Regions from separate parts of the Pseudokineococcus sp. 5B2Z-1 genome, predicted to be linked through region 2. Evidence: predicted binding sites of a transcription regulator. Region 2 holds the regulator's gene; the other holds the start of a gene.
The links. The regulator HrcA, encoded in region 2, represses chaperone genes, less so after heat shock. The targets are predictions, from matches to a motif close to GNTNGCACTCGGNNNNNCCGAGTGCNANC.
Positions count from the first base shown of each region.

Region 1 (5,634 bases), on a different contig from region 2:
CTCGGCTCCCTCGTCGGGGCCCTCGCGCTCTACGCCGCCGGCCGGGCGCTCGGCGAGCGGCGCGCCGTCGCCGTCATGGCGCGCATCCCCCTCGTCGACCGCGAGGAGGTCGAGCACGCCGTCGGCTGGTTCCACCGCCACGGCGGCGCGTCGGTGTTCTTCGGCCGCCTCGTGCCGGGCGTGCGCAGCCTCGTCTCCATCCCTGCGGGGACCACGCGCATGCCGCTGCTGCGCTTCTGCCTCCTCACGGCCGCGGGCTCCCTGCTCTGGAACGCCCTGCTCGTCGGCGGGGGGTACGCCCTCGGGTCGCAGTTCGAGCGCGTCGAGGAGTACGCCCAGTACCTCGACTACGCGTTCATCGCCGTGCTGGCCGTGCTCCTCGCCCTGTTCGTCCGCAGCCGCGTGCGGCGGGCCCGCGCCCGCGGCGACGTGAAGGAGGCCCTGTGAGCGGAGGGAGGACGGTGGGCGAGGAGGCTCCTGCGAGCGCCGAGGTCGTGGGGACCGCGTCCCGGGCCCGTCTGCTGCAGCCCGGCCGCCCACCGGCGCCCGGGGTGGAGCCGCTCGTCCTCGGGATCGAGACGTCCTGCGACGAGACGGGTGTCGGCCTCGTGCGCGGCACGACCCTGCTCGCCGACGCCGTCGCGAGCAGCGTCGAGGAGCACGCCCGCTTCGGCGGCGTCGTGCCCGAGGTCGCGAGCCGGGCGCACCTCGAGGCGATGGTCCCGACGCTCCGCCGCGCCTGCGAGGACGCCGGCGTCACGCTCGCCGACGTGGACGCCGTCGCGGTGACCGCCGGGCCCGGGCTCGCCGGCGCCCTCCTCGTCGGCGTCGGCGCCGCCAAGGCCCTCGCCTGGGCGCTCGACGTGCCGCTCTACGGCGTCAACCACCTCGACGCCCACGTCGCGGTGTGCGCCCTCGACGGCGGGCCGCTGCCGACGCCGTGCGGCGCGCTGCTCGTCTCCGGCGGGCACACCTCCCTGCTCCACGTCGTCGACGTCGCGAGCGACGTGCGCCTGCTCGGCGAGACGGTCGACGACGCGGCGGGGGAGGCCTTCGACAAGACCGCCCGCCTGCTGGGGCTGCCCTACCCGGGCGGGCCGGCCATCAGCGCCGCCGCGGCGGACGGGGACCCGCGGGCCGTCGCCTTCCCGCGGGGCCTGACGTCGGCCCGCGACCTCGAGCGCCACCGCTTCGACTTCTCCTTCTCCGGCCTCAAGACGGCCGTCGCCCGCTGGGTGCGGGCCTGCGAGGCGTCGGGCCGCCCGGTGCCGGTGGCCGACGTCGCGGCCTCCTTCCAGGAGGCCGTCTGCGACGTCCTCACCCGCAAGGCCGTCGACGCGTGCCGCGCGCACGGCCTCGAGACGCTCCTGCTGGGCGGCGGGGTGTCGGCCAACGGGCGGCTGCGCGAGCTGCTCGCCGAGCGGTGCGCGGAGGCCGGCGTCGCGCTGCGCGTGCCCCGGCTGCGGCTGTGCACCGACAACGGCGCGATGGTCGCCGCTCTCGGGGCGCAGGTCGTCGCGCGCGGGCTCCCGCCGTCGGGGCCGGGGCTGGGCGGGGACTCCTCGCTGCCGGTCGGGACGGTGCTCGTCGCGGGCTGAGCGCACCCGGGGGCCAGGCCCTCTCAGGCGGCGGGGCGGGGCAGCGCCCGGCACAGCAGCGCGCTCTGGCGCCCCGCGACCCGGGTGAGCACGACGACGGCCTCGTGCGGGCCCTCGAGCCGGCCGAGGCGGCGGCGCAGCTCCTCGGGCTCCACGGCGGTGCCGCGCTTCTTGACGACGAGGCGGCCGACGCCCCGCTCGCGCAGGCGCGCGCGCAGCGGCTTGAGGCCGAAGGGGAGCACCTCGTCGACGGCGTAGCCCGTCGCCGACGGCAGCTCGAGGTGCCGGTCGGCCGTGACGTAGGCGATCGAGGGGTCGACGAGCCGGCCGTCGAGGGCCGCCACGACGGCGCCGACGAGCCCGGCCCGCACGACGGCGCCGTCGGGCTCGTAGAGGTACCCGCCCACGGGGCCGACGGGCGGGGCGCCGCCGGCGAAGGGGTCGTGCGCGTCGTCGACGACGGCCGCGGCGCCGCCGCGGACGACGACGGCGCTGCGCCGCACGCCCGGGCGGGCCAGCGCCGGCGACCACAGCGCCGCCTCGACGACGTCGCCGTCGACCGACGTCCACTGGCACTCCCAGGGCGTCGCCGCGCCAGCGTCACCGACCGGGCCACCGAGAGGGCCGCCGCCCGGGCCGCCGACCGGACCGGGGACGAGGTCGTGGTCGATGCCCGGCGCCGTCTTCACCCCCACGGGCAGGCGCTGCGCCAGGTCGACGGCGAAGGACAGCGGCGGGCTCGCCCGCCGCGGGTCGAGGACCCGGCGCCCGCCGGCGTCGCGGCGCGCCGGGTCGAGCCAGGCGCCGTCGACGCCCGTGAGGTCGGTGGCCGCGACGTCCTCGCAGCGCACCTCGCTGCCGGGGAAGCGCCGCAGGTTCGCCGCCGCCACCGCGGCCGTGGGCTCGTCGCGGTCGACGGCGAGGACGTCGACGCCGAGCCCGGCCAGCGCCAGGGCGTCCCCGCCGAGGCCGCACCCGAGGTCCGCCACCCGGCCCAGCCCCGCGGCGGCGAAGCGGCGCGCGTGCCGGGCGGCCACCTCGAGCCGGGTGGCCTGCTCGAGACCGGCCGCCGTGAAGAGCATGTCGTCGGCGAAGGGCCCGAACTTGGCGCGCGCCCGGGCGCGCAGGCGGCTCTGGGTGAGGGCGCCCGCCACGAGCACGGGGTCGTGGCCGGCCGCGCGCAGCCGCTGCCCGAGCGCGAGGGCGCCCTCGTCGTCGTAGGGCGGCAGGGAGGCCAGCAGGGCCTGGCCGGCGGGGGAGAGCACCGCCGCGAGGCCGGCGACGGCGGGGTCGTCCACGGCGGCGATGGTGGCACGGGCGGCGACCTCGGGACCCGCCGCCGCGGCCGCCTCCCGGGAGCGGGTGCAGGGCTGGCACTCGGATTGACCGAGTGCTAACCCCGCCCTAGAGTCGCGGTCGGCGAGACGGCAGGACCGGCCGACCCCCGCGACGGCGGACGGCTCCAGCCCGCACCGCCTGCCCCCGTCACGTGAACCACCACGAAGGAGAGGTCCGCACAGTGTCGGTCTCCATCAAGCCGCTCGAGGACCGCATCGTCGTCAAGGCCGTCGAGGCCGAGCAGACGACCGCGTCGGGTCTGGTCATCCCGGACACCGCGAAGGAGAAGCCCCAGGAGGGCGAGGTCCTCGCGGTGGGCCCGGGCCGCGTCGACGACAACGGCCAGCGCGTGCCGGTCGACGTCAAGGTCGGCGAGAAGGTCATCTACTCCAAGTACGGCGGCACCGAGGTCAAGTACGGCGGTGAGGACCTGCTCATCCTCTCCGCGCGCGACGTCCTCGCCGTCGTCGGCTGACACCAGCCCCCGGCACGACGGCGCACCGCGGCCCCGCTCGGGCCGCGCGCCCGCACGACCGCCCCGGCGGACCGGTCCGCCGGTCCCCGGGGCGACGTGCGTCCGGGGCCCCGCACGACAGCCGACGGGCGACGGGCCCCGAGCGCGACCGCGCCGCACCGCACGACTCTCCCGCGGGCTCCAGCGCGAGCCCCGACCAGGACGGAGCACCATGGCCAAGACCCTGCAGTTCGACGACGAGGCCCGCCGCGCGCTCGAGCGCGGCGTCGACGCCCTCGCCGACGCCGTGAAGGTGACGCTCGGCCCCCGCGGCCGCAACGTCGTCATCGACAAGCAGTGGGGCGCACCCACCATCACCAACGACGGCGTGACGATCGCCCGCGAGGTGGAGCTCGAGGACCCGTACGAGAACCTCGGCGCCCAGCTCGCCAAGGAGGTCGCCACCAAGACCAACGACATCGCGGGCGACGGCACGACGACCGCGACCGTCCTCGCCCAGGCGCTCGTCCACGAGGGCCTGCGCAACGTCGCCGCCGGCGCCGCCCCGGGCGCCCTCAAGCGGGGCATGGACGCGGCCGTCACGGCCGTCGGCGACGCGCTGCGCGGCGCCGCCCGCGACGTCGAGGGCAAGGACGAGATCGCCCACGTCGCCGCGATCTCCAGCCAGGACCGCACCATCGGCGAGCTCATCGCCGAGGCGTTCGACAAGGTCGGCAAGGACGGCGTCATCACCGTCGAGGAGTCGACGACGGCGGCCATGGACCTCGAGTTCACCGAGGGCATGCAGCTCGACAAGGGCTACATCTCGCCGTACTTCGTCACGGACAACGAGCGCATGGAGGCCGTCCTCGAGGACGCCCACGTGCTCGTCCACACCGGCAAGATCAGCGCCGTGCAGGACCTCCTGCCGCTGCTGGAGAAGGTGCTGGAGACCTCCAAGCCGCTCTTCGTCGTGGCCGAGGACGTCGACGGCGAGGCCCTCTCGACCCTCGTCGTCAACAAGATCCGCGGCACCTTCACGGCCGCCGCGATCAAGGCTCCCGGCTTCGGCGACCGCCGCAAGGCGATGCTCGAGGACCTCGCCGTCCTCACCGGCGCCCAGGTCGTCACCCCCGACGTCGGCCTCAAGCTCGACCAGGTCGGCCTCGAGGTGCTCGGCACGGCCCGCCGCGTCGTCGTCACGAAGGACGACACGACGATCGTCGACGGCGGAGGCTCGCGCGAGGACATCGACGCGCGCGCCGGCCAGATCCGCTCCGAGATCGAGCGCACCGACTCCGACTGGGACCGCGAGAAGCTGCAGGAGCGGCTCGCCAAGCTCGGCGGCGGCGTCTGCGTCATCAAGGTCGGCGCGGCCACCGAGGTCGAGCTCAAGGAGAAGAAGCACCGCATCGAGGACGCCGTCTCGGCGACCCGCGCGGCCATCGAGGAGGGCATCGTCGCCGGCGGCGGCTCCGCCCTCGTCCAGGCGGCGTCCGTGCTCGAGGGCGACCTCGGCCGCACGGGCGACGAGGCCGTGGGCGTCGGCATCGTCCGGCGCGCCGTCGACCAGCCGCTGCGCTGGATCGCCGAGAACGCCGGCATGAACGGCTACGTCGTCGTCGACCGCGTCCGCACCCTCGGGGGCGGGCAGGGCCTCAACGCGGCGACGGGCGAGTACGAGGACCTCGTGCCCGCCGGCGTCATCGACCCGGTGAAGGTGACCCGCTCGGCGCTCGTCAACGCCGCGTCGATCGCCTCGATGGTCCTCACCACCGAGACGCTCGTCGTGGAGAAGAAGGAGCCCGTCGAGGAGGCCGTCGGGCACGGCCACGGACACGGCCACTGACCGGCTCGACGTGAGCAGCCGGCGCTGACGAGCGCCACCCCGTCCGCCCGCCGGCGGACGCACTGCGAGCGCGGCGCACGAGGGCCCCGGGCGATCCCGCCCGGGGCCCTCGTGCGTCTGCTGCCCGTGCGTCTGCCGCCCGTGGGTCCGCTGCCCGCGGGTCTGCCGCGGGGACACGGCGCTGCCGCCCCGCGTCGACAGCGTCCCCGGACGCGCGAGAGCGCCCCCGGACGCGCGAGAGCCCCGCACCCGGTGGGTGCGGGGCTCTCGTCGCGTCGCGCCGGGGGCCGGGCTGGGATCAGCTGGCGAGGGGCAGGACCCGCGTGGCGCCGCGGCGGCGCGCGTACTCGGCCTCGCGCTCGTCCTCGGTCATGCCGCCCCACACGCCGTAGGGC
Region 1 covers NZ_JBBHZG010000006.1:156,462-162,095, reverse strand. The annotation lists gene WDV85_RS14820 (DedA family protein) at 1-447, shown strand, start outside; gene tsaD (tRNA (adenosine(37)-N6)-threonylcarbamoyltransferase complex transferase subunit TsaD) at 552-1,598, shown strand; gene WDV85_RS14810 (class I SAM-dependent methyltransferase) at 1,622-2,896, opposite strand; gene groES (co-chaperone GroES) at 3,118-3,411, shown strand; gene groL (chaperonin GroEL) at 3,623-5,239, shown strand; gene WDV85_RS14795 (WhiB family transcriptional regulator) at 5,538-5,634, opposite strand, start outside.
Region 1: the regulator HrcA is predicted to act here: its motif matches at 2,968-2,996, upstream of groES (co-chaperone GroES).

Region 2 (5,634 bases):
CACGAGCGGGAACCAGAGCAGGGGCGGGAGCGCCAGGAGCGGCGAGAACAGCCCCAGGGTGATGAGGCTGAGGATGCCGAAGGCGATGTAGAGCCCCACGAAGTACAGGGCGAGGGAGATGTGCGCGTTGAGCGCCTCCTTCGTCTGGTCCCGCACGAAGAGGCCACGGTCCTTGAGGACGAGGAAGGCGACGAGCGGCCCGAGCACCGGCACGACGATCCCGGCGACGTGCGTGAGGGTCGCCCACATCCGCTGGTCGGCCGGACGCAGGTCGTCCGTCCCCGCGGGACGCGGGGCCTGCTGGCCGTAGCCGGAGCCGTAGGTGCCGGCGGTCCGCTGGTCGCCGCCGCCGTAGGGGCCCCCGGCGAAGGGGTCGCCCTGCGGCGCGCCGCCGCCGCGGGGGCCGGTGGAGGCGCCACCGCTCCCGGTGCCCGGTCCGTCGGACCCCGCCGGGGACGACGGCGGCTGCGGCGGGGGCGACCACCCGGTCGGGGGCTGCTCGGCGCGGGGCTCGTCGCCGCGGGGCTGCTGGTCGGACACCGGAGGCTCCTCACTCGGGCCGCGCGGGTCGCGCCCGGGTCCCCACGCTAGGGGTCGGGCGACCGCCGCGGCCGACCGGCGCGCGGTCGCCCCCCTCGAGGCGGCGTCGGCCACCGGCGCGGCGGAGGCACCCGGAGCGTCGGGGCTCGGTCGTGGGGGGCTCGGTCGTGGGGGGCTCGGTCGTGGGGGGCTCGGTCGTGGGGGGCTCAGTCGTGGGGGGCTCGGTCGTGGGGGGCTCAGTCGTGGGGGGCTCGGTCGTGGGGGGCTCGGTCGTGGGGGGCTCGGTCGTGGGGGGCTCGGTCGTGGGGGGCTCAGGGCGCCGGGTGCTCAGGCGTCGGGGGCGGTGACGAAGTCGATGAGCTCCTCGACGCGGCCCGACAGGGACGGCTCGAGGTCGGCGATCGTCGTCACGGCGCCGAGGATCCGCTTCCAGCCGTGGGCGACGTCGCGCTGGTCGGCGTGCGGCCACCCGAGCGCGGCGAGCACGCCGTGCTTCCACGAGGTGCCGCGCGGGACCTCGGGCCACGCGCGCAGCCCCAGCGACGCCGGCCGGACGGCCGCCCAGACGTCCACGAAGGGGTGCCCGACGACGTGCACGAGCCCCCGCCACCGCGGGTCGGCGAGCGCCGCGTCCACGACGCGCGTCTCCTTGCTGCCCGCCACGAGGTGGTCGACGAGGACGCCGACGCGGCGGCCGGGGTCGGGGGCGAAGGCCGCCAGCGCGCCCGCGAGGTCGTCGACGCCGTCGAGCGGCTCGACGACGACGCCCTCCACGCGCAGGTCGTCGCCCCACACCTTCTCGACGAGCTCGGCGTCGTGGCGGCCCTCGACCCAGATGCGGCTGCCGCGGGCGACCCGGGCGCGGTGGCCGGCGACGGCCGTGGAGCCGCTGGCCGTGCGGCCCGGGCGCAGCCCCGGGGACGCCGACGACGAGCCCGGCCCGCCCCCCGCCAGCCCGCCCGGTGCGCGCCGCGGCGGCACGAGGAGGACGGGGCGCCCCTCGACGAGGAAGCCCGGGCCCATCGGGAACCCCCGCGTGCGCCCGCGCCGGTCCTCGAGGTGGACGACGTGCGTGCCGCCGGCCTTCTCCACGCGGACCACGGCGCCCGTCCACCCCGTCTCGGCGTCCTCGACGACGAGGCCGCGCTCGGCCGCGAGCTCGGTGCTGCGCCCGCGGCGGGGGACCCGCCAGTCGCCGGACAGGACGTCGGAGCCGTACCGGTCGCCGGGGCGCGCGCCGGAGGTCGTGCTGCTCATGCGCACCGACGCTAGCCCGCGCGGGTGCGGCCGCAGCGGCGCCGCGCCCGCGTGCGCCACCCCGGCGGCGCTCCTAGCGTGGAGGCGCGAGCAGCCCCGCCGCCCTCCCCGCGACCTCGGGGGATCCGCACCGCGGGCGCCCACCGGACCAGCCCAGAGGACCACCGCGGAGGACCACCATGCAGATCGGCTACAAGCTCGCGACCGAGGCCTTCGACCCGAAGGAGATCGTCCGGCAGGCCGTGGAGGCCGAGAAGGCCGGCTTCGACTTCGTCGAGATGAGCGACCACTTCCACCCCTGGCTCGACACCCAGGGGCACAGCGGCTTCACGTGGGCGCTGCTCGCCAACATCGCGGCGAGGACGTCGACGCTGCGCCTGGCGACGGGCGTGACGTGCCCGAGCGTCCGCTACCACCCGGCCGTCATCGCCCAGGCCGCCGCCACGATGCAGATCATCTCGGACGGGCGCTTCACGCTCGGCGTCGGCGCCGGCGAGCGCCTCAACGAGCACGTCGTCGGGGGCCAGCACTTCCCCAGCGTGCGCGGCCGCCACGAGCGCTTCCGCGAGGCCCTGGAGATCATCCGCCTGCTCTGGCAGGGCGGGTACCGCTCCTACGAGGGCAAGCACCTGCAGCTGGAGGACGCCCGCGTCTTCGACCTGCCCGACGAGCTGCCCGCCGTCGCCGTCGCGGCCAGCGGCCCGGCGTCCGCGCGCATCGCCGCCGAGCTGGGCGACGGCCTGTTCGCCACGGAGCCGAAGGGCGACATGGTCGCCACGTGGAAGCGCCTCGGGGGCGAGGGGCCCGCCTACGCCGAGGTGCCGCTGGCCTGGGCGCCCGACGCCGAGAGCGCCGCGCAGGCGGTCTGGGAGAAGACGCGGTGGGCGCTGACGGGCTGGAAGGTCATGTCCGAGCTGCCGAACCCCGTCAACTTCGACGCCGCGACCCAGAGCGTCACCCTCGAGCAGATCCAGCAGCAGTTCGCCTGCGGGCCCGACGTCGCCCGCCACCTCGAGGTGGCCCAGCAGTTCGTCGACGCCGGCTTCGACCACGTCGTCACCATGAACGCGGGGCCGGACCCCGACGGCTTCATGGACTTCTTCCGGCGCGAGCTGGCCGAGCCGCTGCGCGCTCTCACGCCGAGCGAGGACGCGCAGGGCCCGGGGCTCGCCGACCGCGTGCTCGGCGCCGTCCGCGGCTGAGCCGGCCCCCGCGTCCTCCGCGACCCTCGCGGTCCGGCCCGGCGCGGCGCCTCCCGGGCGCCGTGCCGGGCCGCCCGCCGCGCGGGCGTAGGCTTGGCACTCACGACCGAGGAGTGCCAGGCGCGGGGCGAGCCGCGCCGGCCCGGCGGCGCGCAGCCGCGGCGGGCGGACGAGGGCGGAGGTGCACGGGTGAGCGACGAGCGGCGGCTGGCGGTCCTGCGGGCCATCGTCGAGGACTACGTCGCGACCCGGGAGCCGGTCGGCTCCAAGGTCCTCGTCGAGCGCCACAGCCTCGGGGTCTCGCCCGCCACCATCCGCAACGACATGGCCGTCCTCGAGGAGGAGGGCTACATCGCCCAGCCGCACACGAGCGCCGGCCGCGTCCCCACGGACAAGGGCTACCGCGCCTTCGTCGACCGGCTCTCCACGGTGAAGCCGCTGTCCCCGGCGGAGCGGCGGGCCATCTCGACCCTCCTGGACGACGCGACGGACCTCGACGACGTCCTCACGCGGACCGTGCGGGCGCTCGCCCAGCTCACGCGCCAGGTCGCCGTCGTCCAGTACCCGTCCCTCAGCCGGGCGACCGTCCGCCACGTGGAGCTGGTGCCGCTCGGCGGCCCGCGCCTGCTGCTCGTCCTCATCACCGACTCCGGGCGGGTCGAGCAGCGCACGGTCGAGGTCGGGCACGAGGTGCCCGAGACCCTCGTCGCCGAGATGCGCACGCGCCTCGGCGAGGCGTCCGCGGGCGCCCGGCTCTCCGACGTCGTCGCCCGCCTCCCGGCCCTGCCCGAGCGCTTCCGCCCGGAGGACCGCGACGTCGTGCGCGCTGTCCTGCGGGCGCTCGAGGACTCGCTGTCCGCCGAGCGCGAGGAGCGCGTCGTCCTCGCGGGCACGGCGAACCTCGCGCGCGCGGGCACCGACTTCCCCCAGTCCATCTCGCCGGTCCTCGAGGCCATCGAGGAGCAGGTCGTCCTCCTGCGGCTGCTCGGGGAGATGGCCGACGACGCCGCGGCGGCCGCGGGCGGCGTGTCCGTCCGCATCGGGCGCGAGCTCGAGCACGACCGGCTCCTCGACGCCTCGGTGGTGACGAGCGGCTACGGCTCGGGCGGCCAGGTGGTCGCCCACCTCGGCGTCCTCGGCCCCACGCGCATGGACTACCCGACGACCATGGCCGCCGTCCGGGCGGTGGCCCGCTACGTGTCCCGCATCATCGGCAGCTGACCCGGCGGGCGGGCGCCCGGTGGCCCCGCCCGCCCGTGCGTCCCCGGCCCGAGCGCCGGCGGCCGCCGTCCCGACCCACGGACCTGACCCCGACAGGAGCGAGCACCCCTGGTGAGCGACCACTACGAGGCCCTCGGCGTCCCGCGCGACGCCTCCACCGAGGACATCAAGAAGGCGTACCGGAAGCTGGCGCGCAAGCTGCACCCGGACGTCAACCCCGGCGAGGCCGACCGCTTCAAGGACGTGTCCGCGGCCTACGACGTGCTGTCCAACCCCGAGAAGCGCCGCGCCTACGACCGCGGCGAGAGCCTCGGCGGCTTCGGCGGCGGGGGAGCGGGCGGGGGCTTCGGCTTCAGCGACATCTTCGAGACCTTCTTCGGCGGCGCGGCCGGGGGCGGCGGTCGGGGCCCGGCCTCGCGGGCCCGCCGGGGCCAGGACGCGCTGGTGCGCGTCGAGGTCGACCTGCGCGACGCCGTCTTCGGCGCCGACCGCGAGCTCCAGGTCGACACGGCCGTCGTCTGCTCCACGTGCCAGGGGTCGTGCTGCCAGCCCGGCACCTCGCCGCGCACGTGCGAGGTCTGCGGCGGCCGCGGCCAGGTGCAGCGCCAGGTGCGCAGCTTCCTCGGCCAGGTCATGACGACCGCGCCGTGCCCGAACTGCGGCGGCTTCGGCACGACCATCCCGAACCCGTGCCCGGAGTGCGCCGGGGAGGGGCGCGTGCAGGAGCGGCGCACCCTCACGGTCCGCATCCCCCCGGGCGTCAGCACCGGGACCCGCATCCAGCTGGCCGGCCAGAGCGAGGTCGGCTTCGGCGGGGGCCCGCCCGGCGACCTCTTCGTCGAGGTCGTCGAGCGCGACCACGAGACCTTCACCCGTCGCGGCGACGACCTGCACTGCACGGTCCAGGTGCCGATGACCGCGGCCGCGCTGGGCACGACCCTGTCCGTCGACACCCTCGACGGCTCGCAGTCCGTGGACGTGCGCGCGGGCACCCAGTCGGGCGAGGTGCACACGCTGCGGGGTCTCGGCGTCGGGCACCTGCGCGGCGGCGGCCGCGGCGACCTGCTCGTCCACGTGGACGTGCAGACCCCGACCCGGCTCGACGAGCGCCAGGAGGAGCTGCTGCGCCAGCTCGCCGAGATGCGGGGCGAGGAGGCGGCCGAGGGCCGCCTGACGAGCGCCGGCGGCGGGGTGTTCGGCCGTCTGCGGGACCTCATCTCGGGGCGGTGACGCACCCGGCGCCCCCTGCGGGGCGCCGGGTCGGACGGTCAGGGCAGCGGGCGTGCGGCGGGCGCCCGTCAGGCCCCGACCGTGAAGCTCCGCTCCACCGCGGGCATGCCTCCGCCCTCGCCGTCGGAGTCGTCGGGGATCTCGACGCGGACCGTGTAGCTGCCGGCGGGCAGGTCGACGAAGG
Region 2 covers NZ_JBBHZG010000003.1:497,603-503,236, reverse strand. The annotation lists gene WDV85_RS10830 (DUF4870 domain-containing protein) at 1-540, opposite strand, end outside; gene WDV85_RS10825 (DUF3097 domain-containing protein) at 868-1,797, opposite strand; gene WDV85_RS10820 (TIGR03557 family F420-dependent LLM class oxidoreductase) at 1,977-2,999, shown strand; gene hrcA (heat-inducible transcriptional repressor HrcA) at 3,189-4,220, shown strand; gene dnaJ (molecular chaperone DnaJ) at 4,332-5,450, shown strand; gene WDV85_RS10805 (Gmad2 immunoglobulin-like domain-containing protein) at 5,519-5,634, opposite strand, start outside.